2 regions of the Pseudomonas sp. TE3552 genome follow, and region 2 is predicted to be linked to the other one. Evidence: predicted binding sites of a transcription regulator. Region 2 holds the regulator's gene; the other holds the start of a gene.
What was found. Region 2 encodes sigma-54, which starts transcription at its own class of promoters, with help from an activator protein. Its sites were predicted from a motif close to ANTGGCATNNANNTTGCTNT; they were not measured.
Positions count from the first base shown of each region.

Region 1: a site for sigma-54 is predicted at 4,256-4,275, ahead of glnA (glutamate--ammonia ligase). Genes of this name have one in related genera too.

Region 1 covers NZ_JBWBQJ010000001.1:4,933,241-4,940,692, reverse strand. Annotated here, with positions in the region: gene glnL (nitrogen regulation protein NR(II)) at 1-560, opposite strand, end outside; gene ACZ9BB_RS22255 (hypothetical protein) at 584-784, shown strand; gene ACZ9BB_RS22250 (DUF4124 domain-containing protein) at 855-1,460, opposite strand; gene ACZ9BB_RS22245 (DUF4124 domain-containing protein) at 1,457-1,969, opposite strand; gene ACZ9BB_RS22240 (chorismate mutase) at 2,071-2,619, opposite strand; gene glnA (glutamate--ammonia ligase) at 2,753-4,159, opposite strand; gene thiI (tRNA uracil 4-sulfurtransferase ThiI) at 4,490-5,944, shown strand; gene typA (translational GTPase TypA) at 6,082-7,452, shown strand, end outside.
Region 2 covers NZ_JBWBQJ010000001.1:4,369,186-4,376,637, forward strand. Annotated here, with positions in the region: gene ACZ9BB_RS19790 (ATP-binding cassette domain-containing protein) at 1-797, opposite strand, end outside; gene ACZ9BB_RS19795 (KpsF/GutQ family sugar-phosphate isomerase) at 1,074-2,048, shown strand; gene ACZ9BB_RS19800 (KdsC family phosphatase) at 2,048-2,572, shown strand; gene lptC (LPS export ABC transporter periplasmic protein LptC) at 2,580-3,152, shown strand; gene lptA (lipopolysaccharide transport periplasmic protein LptA) at 3,139-3,687, shown strand; gene lptB (LPS export ABC transporter ATP-binding protein) at 3,687-4,412, shown strand; gene ACZ9BB_RS19820 (RNA polymerase factor sigma-54) at 4,599-6,092, shown strand; gene hpf (ribosome hibernation-promoting factor, HPF/YfiA family) at 6,172-6,480, shown strand; gene ptsN (PTS IIA-like nitrogen regulatory protein PtsN) at 6,493-6,957, shown strand; gene rapZ (RNase adapter RapZ) at 6,960-7,452, shown strand, end outside.

The DNA of each region.
Region 1 (7,452 bases), 560 kb from region 2:
CGGTCCACCAGATTGCGCAGGCGGTCGGCTTCTTCAATTATCACGTTGGTGTAATCGCGCAGGCTTTCTTCCGGCAGCTCGCGGGCGAGCAACTGAGCCGCGCCACGAATCCCGCCGAGAGGGTTCTTGATCTCGTGGGCGAGGCCGCGTACCAGCATCTTGCTGGTTTCCTGCTTCGACAGCTGCGCCTCTTCCTTGGTGATTCGCAGCAAGCGGTCACGGGGATGGACTTCCAGCAGCAGCATCGTGTCGCCATTGCTCAGGATCGGCGTCACGGCGTAGTCGACTGTCAGGGTCTGGCCGGTGAGGGCGGTAAGCATCGCTTCGCGCTTGGTGAACGGATGTGCCTGCTCCACCGCCTGGCGCAGGGAATTCAGCGCCTCGGTGGATTCGGTGAACAACTCACTGATGAACTGCCCATGGCTACGCTGGCCGCTGATGGCCAGCAGCATCTCCGCCGCCGGGTTCATGTACTCAAGGCGCAGTTCGGCGTCGAGCAGAATGGTTGCGGTGGTCAGGTTGTCGAGTAGCAAGCGGTGTAGTGCGTCGCTAATGGTCATCAGGACCTCTTTTGGAGCAGGGCATGCGCATGAACAACGCGCTGATACGAGGAAAATGCAAAAACCAAACCAAGGCTCCGAAAAGAAGCGTTAAACGCCTGAAACAGGCGTTTGACGCTCGTTTGCGTGGCGTTTTGCCAGTTTTTGCGGGTACTTTCGAACCAAAATGGGTTGAAGAATGGGTATGGTGCAGCTTATCGCACCAATATAGTGCGCAAACCTGAACGAAGTAAAACAAGCGTAGGTAGGCAGTGCCAGCTACAAAGAGTGCGTCGCGGCTTTGTCTGACTGGCATCAGCGCCAGAAGAAGCTTTTTTCTTCTGCGGGTTTGTCTTTGAGGGGGCATTCCGGCCGTTGGCCGTAGTCGGTGAGGACGCAGGGTTTGGCCTGGCGTTTCTGCGCCAGGGAAATGCGCTGCATGTGGAAGGGTTGATTGGCCGTGCGTTCGACGGTGCGGCCCTGTTCGTCGAGGATTTCCACCGACAGGTTGTGACTGCCGCGGTCGATATTGTTCAGGGCGAACACTGGGCTCGGGCCGGGCTCGGCGGTGGGTTGGCCGTCCAACAACAAACGGTAACGATGGCTCTGTTGCAGGCCGGGTTCGCTGGTAACGCTGACGATCAACTCACCGGCAGTGCTACGGATCGTGGCATCCGGGTCCGGCACCAGCACTCGAAGCATGTCGTAATGAAACAGTGGTTTGGTTTTCGTGGCCGGCACTGGCGCCGCGCCGCTCGGGTTGGCCGACATTCGATTGCTCGTTGTCAGTGGCACACGCTTGGCGTTACGGGTGCCCGGCTGATCGGTGAAGACTCGATTGCCCTGGGCGTCGATATAGGTGAAGACCTCGGCCATTGCCGGCAGGCAGACCAGGCTCGCGATCAACAGCCAGACCCTCAAGGCTGATGCACCCGTTGCACGGTGAAGGTCACGGTAGGGCTCTGTTGCACGATGTTTTGCCCGTCGATCACCTGAACCGCGAGGCTATGTTCGCCCCGGTCGATGTTCACTAGTTGCAGAATCGGTACGTTGCTCGGTTGGCCGTAGGGTTGATTGTCCAGCAACAGCCTCAATCGGTGAGGGCCTTGCAGGCGCGGGTTGATCAATACGCTGACGGTGAAGGTGCCGTTGTTGGCGCGCAACGCTTCTTCGGTGGGCAGGCCGGTCAGTTCCAGCACTTGGTAGGCGCTTTGGGGCTGTTCGCGATGACTGGTTTGGGCGGGCGCTGGCTCGCTCGGCGACTGCCGCTCGATGCTGTTGAGCGGTGGCAACTCCACGGGCTGGGCCTTTACGCCATAGGGCGGTTGATTGCTGTAGGCGGTGTTGCCGTTGGCGTCGGTGTACTTGTAGATCTGCGCGGCGGCGGGCTGGGCGATCAGTACAAGCAGGCATAACAACAATGAGCGCATTACAGGCTTCCATTGGCCGTTGGGCAAGTGTCTGGCCCTGTTCCGTTCATGGCGACTAAGCGCTGAGCATAGAGCACATCAGCGCATGTCGGCAGGCCGGCTCAACGGCTGGCGCTGCATAACTCAGCGGTGGCGCGTACCTGGGCCAGTTTACGCAGTGGCGCCTGGCCGCTGGTTTTATTGGCCTTGGCCAGCCAGGACGGGCATTGCGGGTCGTTGCGATAAGGGCTGAAATCGGCCAGTTGTTGCAGCAGGCGTTTTTGTAACCGATCAAGTTGTGGGCGGATCTGCCCGACGAGATCCGGGCGAGGGTCGTCGGGTGCCTTGCCTTGCGTATGCCAGTCAGACAAATGCGCGTATTGCACCAGTTTGTTGGCCTCGATCTGCGCCGAGAAGAACTGTTCGACGGCTTCGTTGCTCAATTTATAAGCCGGTGCCAGGGCGACAGCACCGGCAATCACCTCACGCTCGCGTTGACGGTCCTCCACCGGTTTACCGCTGTCCCATTTGCTCAATGCGACCTGATCGGCAATCGCCAGGCGTTCCTCGATAGTGCCTAGCAGCGGGGCGAGAGTGGCAGGTGCCGGGCTGGCAAAAGCGCTGTTGGCCAGCAAGACGGTGAACAAGGCAAGGCATGGGCTCAGGCGCATGGAGGATCTCGGCTTTATCGGATGAAGGCATGATGCACGCAACCGGGCATCCGATGACAGACGGTCGCCCATAAAAAAGGCCTCCCGAAGGAGGCCTCTCTTTTGTCACGCCGCGTAGCGCGACGCTACCGGATCAGCAGCTGTAGTACAGCTCATATTCCAGTGGGTGTACGAAGGTGCGAACCTTGATTTCTTCTTCGCTTTTCAGAGCGATGTAAGCGTCGATGAAGTCGTCGCTGAAAACGCCGCCTTTGGTCAGGAACGCACGACCTTTGTCCAGCTCTTCCAGGGCTTCTTTCAGGCTGCCGCAAACTTGTGGGATCTCTTTCGCCTCTTCAGGCGGCAGGTCGTACAGGTTTTTGTCAGCAGCGTCGCCAGGGTGGATCTTGTTCTGGATGCCGTCCAGGCCAGCCATCAACAGTGCAGCGAAGCCCAGGTACGGGTTAGCTGCTGGATCCGGGAAGCGGGCTTCGATACGGCGAGCGCGAGGGCTGGACACGTAAGGAATACGGATCGAAGCGGAACGGTTGCGAGCCGAGTAAGCCAGCATCACTGGAGCTTCGAAACCTGGGACCAGACGCTTGTAGGAGTTGGTCGACGGGTTGGTGAAGCCGTTCAGAGCCTTACCGTGCTTGATGATGCCGCCGATGAAGTACAGAGCGGTATCGGACAGGCCGGCATAGCCTTCGCCAGCGAAGGTGTTCTTGCCATCTTTGGCGATGGACAGGTGAACGTGCATACCCGAACCGTTGTCGCCGTACAGAGGCTTAGGCATGAAGGTCGCAGTGCGGCCGTATGCATCAGCAACGTTGTGTACGCAGTATTTCAGGGTCTGAACTTCGTCAGCCTTGGCTACCAAGGTGTTGAACTTCACGCCGATTTCGTTCTGACCGGCAGTCGCCACTTCGTGGTGGTGAACTTCGATGACCAGGCCCATTTCTTCCATGGCGTTGCACATGGAGGTACGGATTTCGTGGTCGTGGTCGAACGGCGGAACAGGGAAGTAGCCGCCTTTGACGCCTGGACGGTGGCCTTTGTTGCCGCCTTCCACGTCCTGGTCGGACATCCACGAACCTTGTTCGGAGAAGATTTTGAACATCGAACCGGAAATGTCGGACTTGAACTTCACTTCGTCGAAGATGAAGAACTCTGGCTCCGGGCCTACGAATACGGTGTCGCCGATACCGGTCGACTTCAGGTATTCCTCGGCACGCTTGGCGATCGCACGTGGGTCACGGTCGTAGCCTTGCATGGTCGAAGGCTCGATCACGTCGCAAACCAGGATCAGGGTTGGCTCTTCGGTGAACGGGTCGAGAACGGCAGTGGTGTCGTCCGGCATCAGGATCATGTCGGAAGCTTCGATGCCTTTCCAGCCAGCGATGGAGGAACCGTCGAACATTTTGCCTTCTTCGAAGAAAGCTTCATCCAGCGCATCGCGAGCCGGCATGGTCACGTGGTGCTGAGTGCCTTTGGTGTCCGTGAAGCGCAGATCAATCCACTTGACGTCATGATCTTTGATGAGTTGAACCGACTTCGACATAGTGTCCTCCGGGTGGCTTCGGGCTTAGTAGTGGATGCCCTTAGAATGTGGGTGATGCCGGCGCGAATACTCTGCCATGGCAACCTGCCTCACAAGGGAGCAAATTGCATGCCAGTGCCCCACCATGGGTTTTTTGCCCCAATATCACGCTTATAAACGTGCAAGGCGTCGGAAAGCGCAAAATTACGCCCTGTAATGTAGCGTCGAATTTCATAAATGACCTGTTTTGGTGCGAGCGAAACCTTCTGCACATTAACTGGTTAAACCTTGAGCAATTTCCGCTATAATCCGCGCCCCCCTTTTTCGGCTGGCCCGGCGCGCGCTGTTTTCATGAAACTAATCGTAAAAGTCTTCCCCGAGATCACCATCAAGAGCCGCCCGGTACGGATGCGTTTCATCCGCCAGTTGGCCAAGAACATCCGTACCGTGCTCCGCGACCTGGATCCGGTTGTGGTGGTGAACGGTGTGTGGGACAACCTCGAGCTGGAAACCCGCGTCAGCGACCCCAAAGCCCTGAAGGAGATGACCGACCGCTTGAGCTGCATGCCGGGCATCGCGCATTTCCTGCAAGTAGATGAATACCCGTTGGGCGACTTCGACGACATCGTCGAAAAGTGCAAGCTGCACTTCGGTGATGCGTTGGCCGGGAAGATTTTTTCGGTGCGCTGCAAGCGTGCGGGCAAGCACGAATTCAGCTCCATGGACGTCGAAAAATACGTCGGCAGCCAACTGCGTCGTCAGTGCGGCGCCGCCGGTATCTCGCTGAAAGAGCCAGAAATCGAAGTCCGTATCGAAATTCGCGACAAACGGTTGTTCGTGATCCACAGCCAGCACAACAGCATCGGCGGTTATCCGCTGGGGGCCCTGGAACAGACGCTTGTGTTGATGTCTGGCGGCTTCGATTCCACCGTTGCCGCCTACCAGATCATGCGCCGCGGGCTGATGAGCCATTTCTGCTTCTTCAATCTGGGCGGACGTGCCCACGAACTGGGCGTCATGGAAGTCGCGCACTTCATCTGGAAGAAGTACGGCAGCTCCCAACGCGTGTTATTTGTCAGTGTGCCGTTCGAGGAAGTACTGGGAGAAATTCTCGGGAAAGTCGATAACAGTCATATGGGTGTAGTTTTGAAGCGTATGATGTTGCGCGCTGCTTCCCGTATTGCCGATCGGCTGGACATCGAAGCGCTGGTCACTGGCGAAGCGATTTCCCAGGTGTCGAGCCAGACGCTGCCGAACCTGTCCGTGATCGACTGCGTGACCGACAAGCTGGTCTTGCGTCCGCTGATCGCCAGTCACAAGCAGGACATCATCGACCTGGCCAACGAAATCGGCACCGCCGACTTCGCCAGGCACATGCCGGAATACTGCGGGGTCATCTCGGTGAACCCCAAGACCCACGCCAAGCGTCCGCGCGTGGAGCATGAAGAGAAAGAATTCGACATGGCGGTGCTCGAGCGTGCGCTCGAGAACGCCAAGCTGGTGCCGATCGATCGCGTGATCGACGAATTGGGCCAGGACTTGCAGATTGAAGAAGTCAGCGAAGCGCTGGCGGGCCAGATCATCATCGACATCCGTCACCCGGATGCCGCTGAAGACGAACCGCTCGTGCTGCCTGGCATTGAGGTACAAGCGATGCCGTTTTATGCACTGAACGCTCGTTTCAAGGAACTGGACCCTACTCGCCAGTACCTGCTTTATTGCGACAAAGGCGTGATGAGTCGCCTGCATGCCCACCATTTGCTCAGTGAGGGGCATGCCAATGTGCGCGTTTATCGACCGAGCTAAGTGCCCGGGGCTGTTTGCCTGTGGCCTGCGTCACCGGCCCCCCGACGCCGCCGTCAAGCTGTAACGGCTTTGCGGACGCAACGTTAATCGCTGCCAAGACTTGTCAGCACACCGAATCCTCTGATCGAGATACACAAGTGATCGAAAATCTACGCAACATCGCCATCATTGCCCACGTTGACCATGGTAAAACCACCCTGGTAGACAAACTCCTGCGTCAATCCGGCACTCTGGAGCGCAACGAGCTCAACGACGAGCGCGTGATGGACTCCAACGACCAGGAAAAAGAGCGCGGTATTACCATTCTGGCGAAAAACACCGCCATCAACTGGAACGGCTACCACATCAACATCGTGGACACCCCGGGCCACGCCGACTTCGGCGGCGAAGTTGAACGCGTAATGTCGATGGTCGACTCCGTTCTGCTGCTGGTCGACGCTCAAGACGGCCCTATGCCGCAAACCCGTTTCGTGACCAAGAAGGCGTTCGAAGCCGGCCTGCGTCCAATCGTGTGCATCAACAAGATTGACCGTCCAGGCGCGCGTCCGGACTGGGTTCTGGACCAGATCTTCGACCTGTTCGACAACCTGGGCGCTACCGAAGAACAACTGGACTTCAAAGTCGTCTACGCCTCGGCCCTGAACGGTATTGCCGGTCTGGACCACACCGACATGGCTGAAGACATGACCCCGCTGTACCAGTCGATCGTCGACAACGTACCTGCGCCGGCTGTTGACCGTGACGGTCCGTTCCAGATGCAGATCTCCGCTCTGGACTACAACAGCTTCCTGGGTGTTATCGGTGTTGGCCGTATCGCTCGTGGTCGCGTCAAGCCGAACACTCCGGTCGTGGCTATCGGTGCCGACGGCAAGAAGCGTAACGGTCGTATCCTGAAGCTGATGGGTCACCACGGCCTGCACCGTATCGACGTTGAAGAAGCTGCTGCAGGCGACATCGTGTGCATCAGCGGCATGGACTCGCTGTTCATCTCCGACACCCTGTGCCACCCGGACACGGTCGAAGCGATGAAGCCGTTGACCGTCGACGAGCCAACCGTTTCCATGACCTTCCAGGTAAACGACTCGCCTTTCTGCGGTAAAGAAGGCAAGTTCGTGACTTCCCGTAACATCAAGGAACGTCTGGACAAAGAGCTGCTGTACAACGTTGCACTGCGCGTTGAAGAAGGCGACTCGGCTGACAAGTTCAAGGTTTCCGGCCGTGGTGAGCTGCACCTCTCGGTACTGATCGAAACCATGCGTCGCGAAGGCTTCGAAATGGGCGTTGGCCGTCCGGAAGTGATCATCCGTCAAGTTGACGGCGTGAAGCAGGAACCGTTCGAAAACGTAACCATCGACACCCCTGAAGAATCCCAGGGCAAGGTCATGGAAGAGATGGGCCTGCGTAAAGGCGACCTGACCAACATGGTGCCGGATGGCAAAGGCCGTGTTCGTCTGGAATACAACATCCCTGCTCGCGGTCTGATCGGTTTCCGTAACCAGTTCCTGACC
Region 2 (7,452 bases):
AGAAGATCTGCGCGGTAATCCGGCGCTGGAAAGTGGTATGCGACCGGACCGTCGGGTTCGCCAGTCAAAAATTGACGAATACGTGGTTCATCCGATTTCATCAAATCCTTGGGCGTACCCTGGCCCAACACTTGCCCGTCACCCACCACAATGAGGTAGTCGGCGATGCTCGCGGTTTCGGCCAGATCGTGAGAGACCACGATACTGGTGATGCCCAGCGCATCGTTGAGCAGGCGGATCAGGCGCACCAGCACGCCCATGGCGATCGGGTCCTGGCCGACAAAGGGCTCGTCATACATGAGGATCTGCGGATCGAGCGCAATCGCCCGTGCCAGCGCGACACGACGCTTCATGCCACCGGACAATTCGTCAGGCATCAGATCGATGGCGCCCCGCAAGCCCACGGCCTGCAATTTGAGCAGGACAATGTCGCGGATCATTTCTTCCGGCAGCCCGGTATGGACACGCAGCGGAAAGGCGACGTTCTCGAACACATCGAGATCGGTAAACAGTGCGCCGCTCTGGAACAGCACGCCCATGTGCTTGCGCGCATCGAACAGATCGCTGCGCGACAATCTCGGCAGGTTCTGACCATTGACCCAGACTTCGCCGCTGGTAGGGCGCAATTGTGCGCCTATCAGCCGCAACAGCGTGGTCTTTCCACACCCGGAAGGCCCCATGATGCCGGTGACCTTGCCGCGCGGGATGCGAATATCGACGTTATTGAAAATGCTGCGCGAACCGCGCTTGAAGGTCAGTCCCTTCAGCTCGACCGCGTAGGCGTTATCGGCGCTCATCTAAACTCCTTGCGATGCAGCCTCTCACTCGGACGCCTGGCTTTCTGGCGAAAGCACATACCTCCCCGGGCAGGCCGAACTGGCGGCGAACTATATCACTGCAAAGGCCAAGCGCCCAAGGCCCAAGCCGGGCACGTTCAGCAACATGCCCACCTGGAATCATCTATTTAGAGGGATTCGGTGACAAGGAATGACAAACCGCAACGAACTTGCGTGAGGGTTTTGATCATTACCGCTATAATCGCCGCCTTTTCATCAGGCTATACGATTTCTGACATGAGCCAATCCAGCGACCTGATTCAATCTGCACAACGCACCATCCGCCTCGAACTGGAAGCCGTACAAGGCTTGCTGCCCCATATCGACGCAGATTTCGTACGCGCTTGCGAGATGATTCTGGCCAGTAAAGGCCGCGTGGTCGTGGTCGGCATGGGCAAATCGGGGCACATCGGCAACAAGATTGCCGCCACTCTTGCCAGCACCGGCACCACGGCTTTTTTCGTGCACCCGGCCGAGGCCAGCCATGGCGACATGGGCATGATCACCCGTGATGACATCATTCTGGCGCTGTCGAACTCCGGCTCCACCAACGAAATCATCACCTTGCTGCCGCTGATCAAGCGCCTGGGCATTCAAATGATCAGCGTCACCGGCAATCCCGATTCACCGCTGGCCAAGGCTGCCGAGGTCAACCTCAACGTTCACGTCGAGCACGAAGCCTGCCCGCTGAACCTGGCACCGACCTCGTCGACCACCGCCGCCCTGGTCATGGGCGATGCCCTGGCAGTGGCGCTGCTGGAAGCCCGCGGCTTTACCGCTGAAGATTTCGCCTTTTCCCATCCCGGTGGCGCACTGGGCCGACGCCTGCTGCTGAAAGTGGAAAATGTCATGCACGCCGGGCAAGAGCTGCCGCAAGTTCAGCGCGGCACCTTGCTCAAGGACGCGCTGATGGAAATGACCCGCAAGGGCCTGGGCATGACCGTGGTTCTGGAAGCCGACGGCAAACTGGCCGGGATCTTCACCGACGGCGATCTGCGTCGCACCCTGGACCGCAGCATCGACATCCACAGTGCCACCATCGATCAGGTCATGACCGCCCACGGCAAGACCGCACGTGCCGAGATGCTCGCCGCCGAGGCGCTGAAGATCATGGAAGACCACAAGATCAACGCACTGGTCGTGGTCGACAGCGAAGACCGTCCGGTCGGCGCCTTGAACATGCACGACTTGCTGCGTGCGGGAGTAATGTAATGAGCACTGACCTGCTGCAACGCGGCAAACAGATCAAACTGGCGGTATTCGACGTCGATGGCGTACTGACCGACGGGCGCTTGTACTTTCTCGAAGACGGCAGCGAATTCAAGACCTTCAACACCCTCGACGGCCAGGGCATCAAGATGTTGATGGCCGCCGGCGTGCAAACCGCTATCATCAGCGGCCGCAAGACGCCGGTGGTCGAGCGGCGAGCGAAAAACCTGGGCATTCCACACCTGTTCCAGGGTCGCGAAGACAAACTGGTTGTGCTCGACGGGCTTCTTGCCCAGCTCAACCTGAGCTATGAACAAGTTGCCTACCTGGGCGACGACCTGCCTGACCTGCCGGTGATTCGCCGCGTCGGCCTGGGCATGGCGGTAGCCAGCGCTGCCAGTTTCGTGCGCGAACACGCCCACGGCATCACCCAGGCCCGTGGTGGCGAAGGTGCCGCTCGCGAATTCTGTGAATTGATCCTGCGCGCCCAGGGCCGCCTCGATGCGGCAAACGCCGCGTACCTGTGAGCCCATCATGCTGAGCAAAAAGATTCGCAACATCCTGGTGTTCGGTTGCATCGCGGCGATTTTTGCGGCGGTCGGCTACTGGAACATCAGCCCGGAACGCTTCCTCGACAAACCGGTGGTGAAGGTCGATGAAAGCGCGATCGACTATTACGCCGTCAACGCGCACAGCGTGCAGTACCTGCCCGACGGCAAATTGCAATACGAGATGACGTCGGACAAGGTCGAACACCTGAAAGCGACCGAGGTGACGTTGCTGGCCAATCCTGACCTGAACATGTTCCGTGGCACCGAATTCCCCTGGCACGTCCAGAGCGAGCGCGGCGAAGTCAACCCGGACGGCACTCAGGTCGAGCTGATTGACTCGGTACGCATCACGCGTTTCGACGAAAAAAACCGCAAGACCCTGATTACCACCACCCGTATGACAGTGTTCCCGCAGCAGCAATATGCGCAGACCGATCAACCCGTTAGAATCGACGGCGCCGGCGGTGTATCGACAGGCAACGGAATGAAAGCGTACTTGAAAGAAAGCAGGATACACCTGCTATCTAACGTAAGAGGACAGTATGAGGCTCGTTAAAACCCTCCCTATTTTGCTCAGTCTGGGCGCAGCACTGGGAAGCGTGAGCGCCTGGGCACTGCCGACCGATCAAGCGCAGCCTATCCGCATCCAGGCCGACGACGCCCAGCTGGACGACAAGAATGGCATTGCCACCTATAAAGGTGACGTGATCATCACTCAGGGCTCGATGATCGTTAAAGGCAACACCGTGACCATCACCCGCACGCCTGCCGGCGACATTGACGTGGTGACTTCGGTGGGCAACCTCGCTTACTTCGAGCAACTGCAGACCGCTGGCGACACCAAGCCTGTTCAGGGCTGGGGTGTGACCATCCAGTACCACGCCGCACAAAACCGCGTCGTGCTGATCGACAAGGCAAAAGTCGTCGACAAAGACAACAACACCACCCAAGGCGAGAAAATCGTCTACGACACGGTCAAGAAGCTCGCGAGCGCTGGCCGTGCGACAGGCAACAAGGTCACCGAGACCCGTCCTCGCATTGACATGGTGATCCAGCCGAAGAAGAAAACCGACGAGCAAAAGGCCCAGTAATGGCAACTCTGAAAGCTCAGCATCTGGCCAAGAGCTACAAGAGCCGCCAGGTCGTGCGTGACGTCAGCCTGTCCATCGACAGCGGTCAGATCGTCGGCCTGCTTGGCCCCAACGGCGCCGGCAAGACCACCTGCTTCTACATGATTGTCGGCCTGGTACAGGCTGACCAGGGCCGCGTACTGATCGACGACCTGGATGTCAGCCACCAGCCGATGCACGGTCGTGCGAAGGCCGGTATCGGCTATCTTCCGCAAGAAGCGTCGATCTTCCGCAAGCTTTCGGTGACCGACAACATCATGGCCATCCTCGAGACCCGCAAGGAACTCGACAAGGCCGGTCGTCGCAAAGAGCTGGAAAGCCTGCTGCAGGAATTCCACATCCATCACATCCGCGACAACCTCGGCATGAGCCTGTCCGGAGGTGAACGCCGTCGCGTGGAAATCGCCCGGGCACTGGCCACCAACCCGAAATTCATCCTCCTCGACGAACCCTTCGCCGGCGTGGACCCGATTTCGGTGGGCGACATCAAGCAGATCATCCATCACCTCAAGGCCAAAGGCATTGGCGTACTGATCACGGACCACAACGTCCGCGAAACCCTGGATATCTGCGAAACCGCCTACATCGTCAACGATGGCCAGCTGATCGCTGAAGGCGACTCTGCCACCATCCTGGCCAACGATTTGGTCAAGGAAGTGTATCTGGGTCATGAATTCCGCTTGTAAGCACTGAGGTGCCTGGCCAGTCGTGCCCGAGCGCTTGCTTCAATAAAAAATCAATAAGTTTTTATTGTTACAGCGCTCTAGGCAAACACTGCAGTTTCGGGCATATAATTTGCTTATGTTTGGCGCTTCGGCGCCCTGTAGTGGATGGCGCATGTGCGCCGGCGAATAAGGTGTTAAGCCCCTGCCATGAAACCATCGCTAGTCTTGAGAATGGGCCAGCAGCTGACGATGACACCGCAGCTGCAACAGGCCATCCGCCTGCTCCAATTGTCGACCCTGGACCTGCAACAGGAAATCCAGGAGGCCCTGGAGTCCAATCCGATGCTCGAACGCCAGGAAGAAGGCGACGACTTCGATAACGCCGACCCCCTGGCCGACAAAGCCGAACAGCAACCCAACGCCGATATTCAGGAACCCTCCTACCAGGAAACCGCCCCGACGGTGGACAACCTGGAGGAAGGCGACTGGAACGAGCGCATTCCCAATGAATTGCCCGTCGACACGGCCTGGGAAGATGTCTACCAGACCAGCGCCAGCAGCTTGCCGAGCAACGATGACGACGAGTGGGATTTCACCACCCGTACGTCGGCCGGTGAAAGCCTTCAAAGCCATTTGCTCTGGCAACTGAACCTGGCACCGATGTCCGACACCGATCGCCTGATCGCTGTAACCCTGATCGATTGCATCAACAATCAGGGCTACCTGGACGAAACCCTCGAGGAAATCCTCGAAGCCTTCGATCCGGAACTGGACATCGAACTGGACGAAATCGAAGCCGTCCTACACCGCATCCAGCAATTCGAACCCGCCGGCATCGGCGCCCGCAACCTGGGCGAATGCCTGCTGCTGCAACTGCGCCAATTGCCCGCCAAGACCCCTTGGCTGACCGAGGCCAAGCGCCTGGTTACCGATTACATCGACCTGCTCGGTAGCCGCGACTACAGCCAGCTGATGCGCCGCATGAAGCTCAAGGAAGATGAACTGCGCCAGGTCATCGAACTGGTCCAGAGCCTCAACCCGCGCCCGGGTTCGCAGATAGAATCCACCGAAGCCGAATACGTCGTTCCCGACGTGATCGTGCGCAAGGACAATGAGCGCTGGCTGGTGGAACTGAACCAGGAGTCGGTACCACGCCTGCGGGTCAACGCCCAGTACGCCGGTTTCGTGCGCCGCGCCGATACCAGTGCCGACAACACGTTCATGCGTAATCAGCTGCAAGAGGCTCGCTGGTTCATCAAGAGCCTGCAAAGCCGTAACGAAACCCTGATGAAAGTGGCCACCCAGATTGTCGAGCATCAGCGCGGCTTCCTGGAGTACGGCGATGAGGCCATGAAGCCGTTGGTGCTGCATGACATCGCCGAAGCGGTGGGCATGCACGAATCGACGATTTCACGGGTGACCACGCAAAAATTCATGCATACCCCACGGGGCATCTATGAACTGAAATACTTTTTCTCCAGCCACGTCAGCACCTCCGAAGGCGGTGAATGCTCGTCCACGGCGATCCGCGCGATCATCAAAAAACTGGTTGCGGCGGAAAATCAGAAAAAGCCGTTGAGTGACAGCAAGATCGCTGGTTTACTGGAGGCACAAGGCATTCAGGTAGCCCGTCGTACCGTCGCCAAGTACCGCGAATCCCTCGGGATCGCGCCTTCCAGCGAACGGAAGCGGTTGATGTAGCCGCCGGGCTCGCCACAGCGTTCCAGTGGCAGGTATTTCTGCCTGCCGCTTTATGCACTGGCAACGAAGGAGAAGCTGTATGCAAGTCAACATCAGTGGACACCAACTGGAAGTGACCGAACCTCTTCGCACCTACATCGGCGAAAAACTCGAACGATTAGAGAGGCATTTCGACAAGATCACCAACGTGCAGGTCACGATGACGGTCGAGAAGCTCAAGCAGAAAATCGAAGCCACGCTGCATATTCCCGGCAATGAAGTGGTCGCTAATGCGGAACATACCGATATGTACGCAGCGATCGACGCACTGACCGACAAGCTGGATAAACAACTCAAAAAGCATAAGGAAAAGACCCAGAGCCTCCTCCAGGGCGCGACCGGTCGTTAACACTCCCAACCCATGATCCGACTTGAAAGCATCCTGACCCCCGGCCGTTCCCTGGTGAACGTGCCGGGCGGCAGTAAAAAGAAAGCCCTCGAGCAAATTGCCAACCTGATCGCCCGCGAAGTACCGGATCTGGAGATGCAAGATGTCTTCGAGGCTTTGATTGCCCGTGAAAAACTCGGTTCCACCGGTTTTGGCAACGGCATCGCCATCCCCCACTGCCGCCTCAAGGGTTGCCACTCGCCTATCAGTGCCTTGATGCACCTGGATGCATCCATCGATTTCGACGCCATTGATGGCGCCCCGGTTGACCTGCTGTTCGTGCTGCTGGTCCCGGAAGCTGCCACCGATGCACACCTGGAGCTGCTGCGCCAGATCGCCAGCATGCTTGATCGCAAGGAAGTGCGTGAAAAACTGCGCAGCGCCCCGAGCAACGAAGCCTTGTATCAGGTTGTCCTGGACGAGCAAAACGGTCATTAATCATGCGCCTGATCATCGTCAGTGGCCGCTCCGGCTCAGGTAAAAGCACCGCCCTCGATGTACTCGAGGACAACGGCTATTACTGCATCGACAATCTGCCTGCCGGCCTGCTGCCGGAACTGGCCGAGCGCGCGCTGATTCATACCGAACTGGCACAACCGCTGGTGGCCGTGTCCATCGATGCGCGCAACTTGCCAAGCCACCTGTCACGGTTTCCCGAACTGTTGGAAGAAGTCCGCAGCCGGCATATCCAGTGCGATGTGCTGTATCTGGACGCCGACGAAGAAACCCTGCTCAAACGCTTTTCGGAAACCCGCCGTCGTCACCCACTGAGCAGCGCCAATCGCTCGCTGGCGGAGGCGATAGAGGACGAAACCAATCTGCTGGGGCCAATCGCCGACCTGGCAGACCTCAAGGTCAACACCACCAATCTGAACCTGTATCAGCTGCGCGATACCATCAAGTTACGCCTGCTGAATCAGCCGGAGCCTGGTA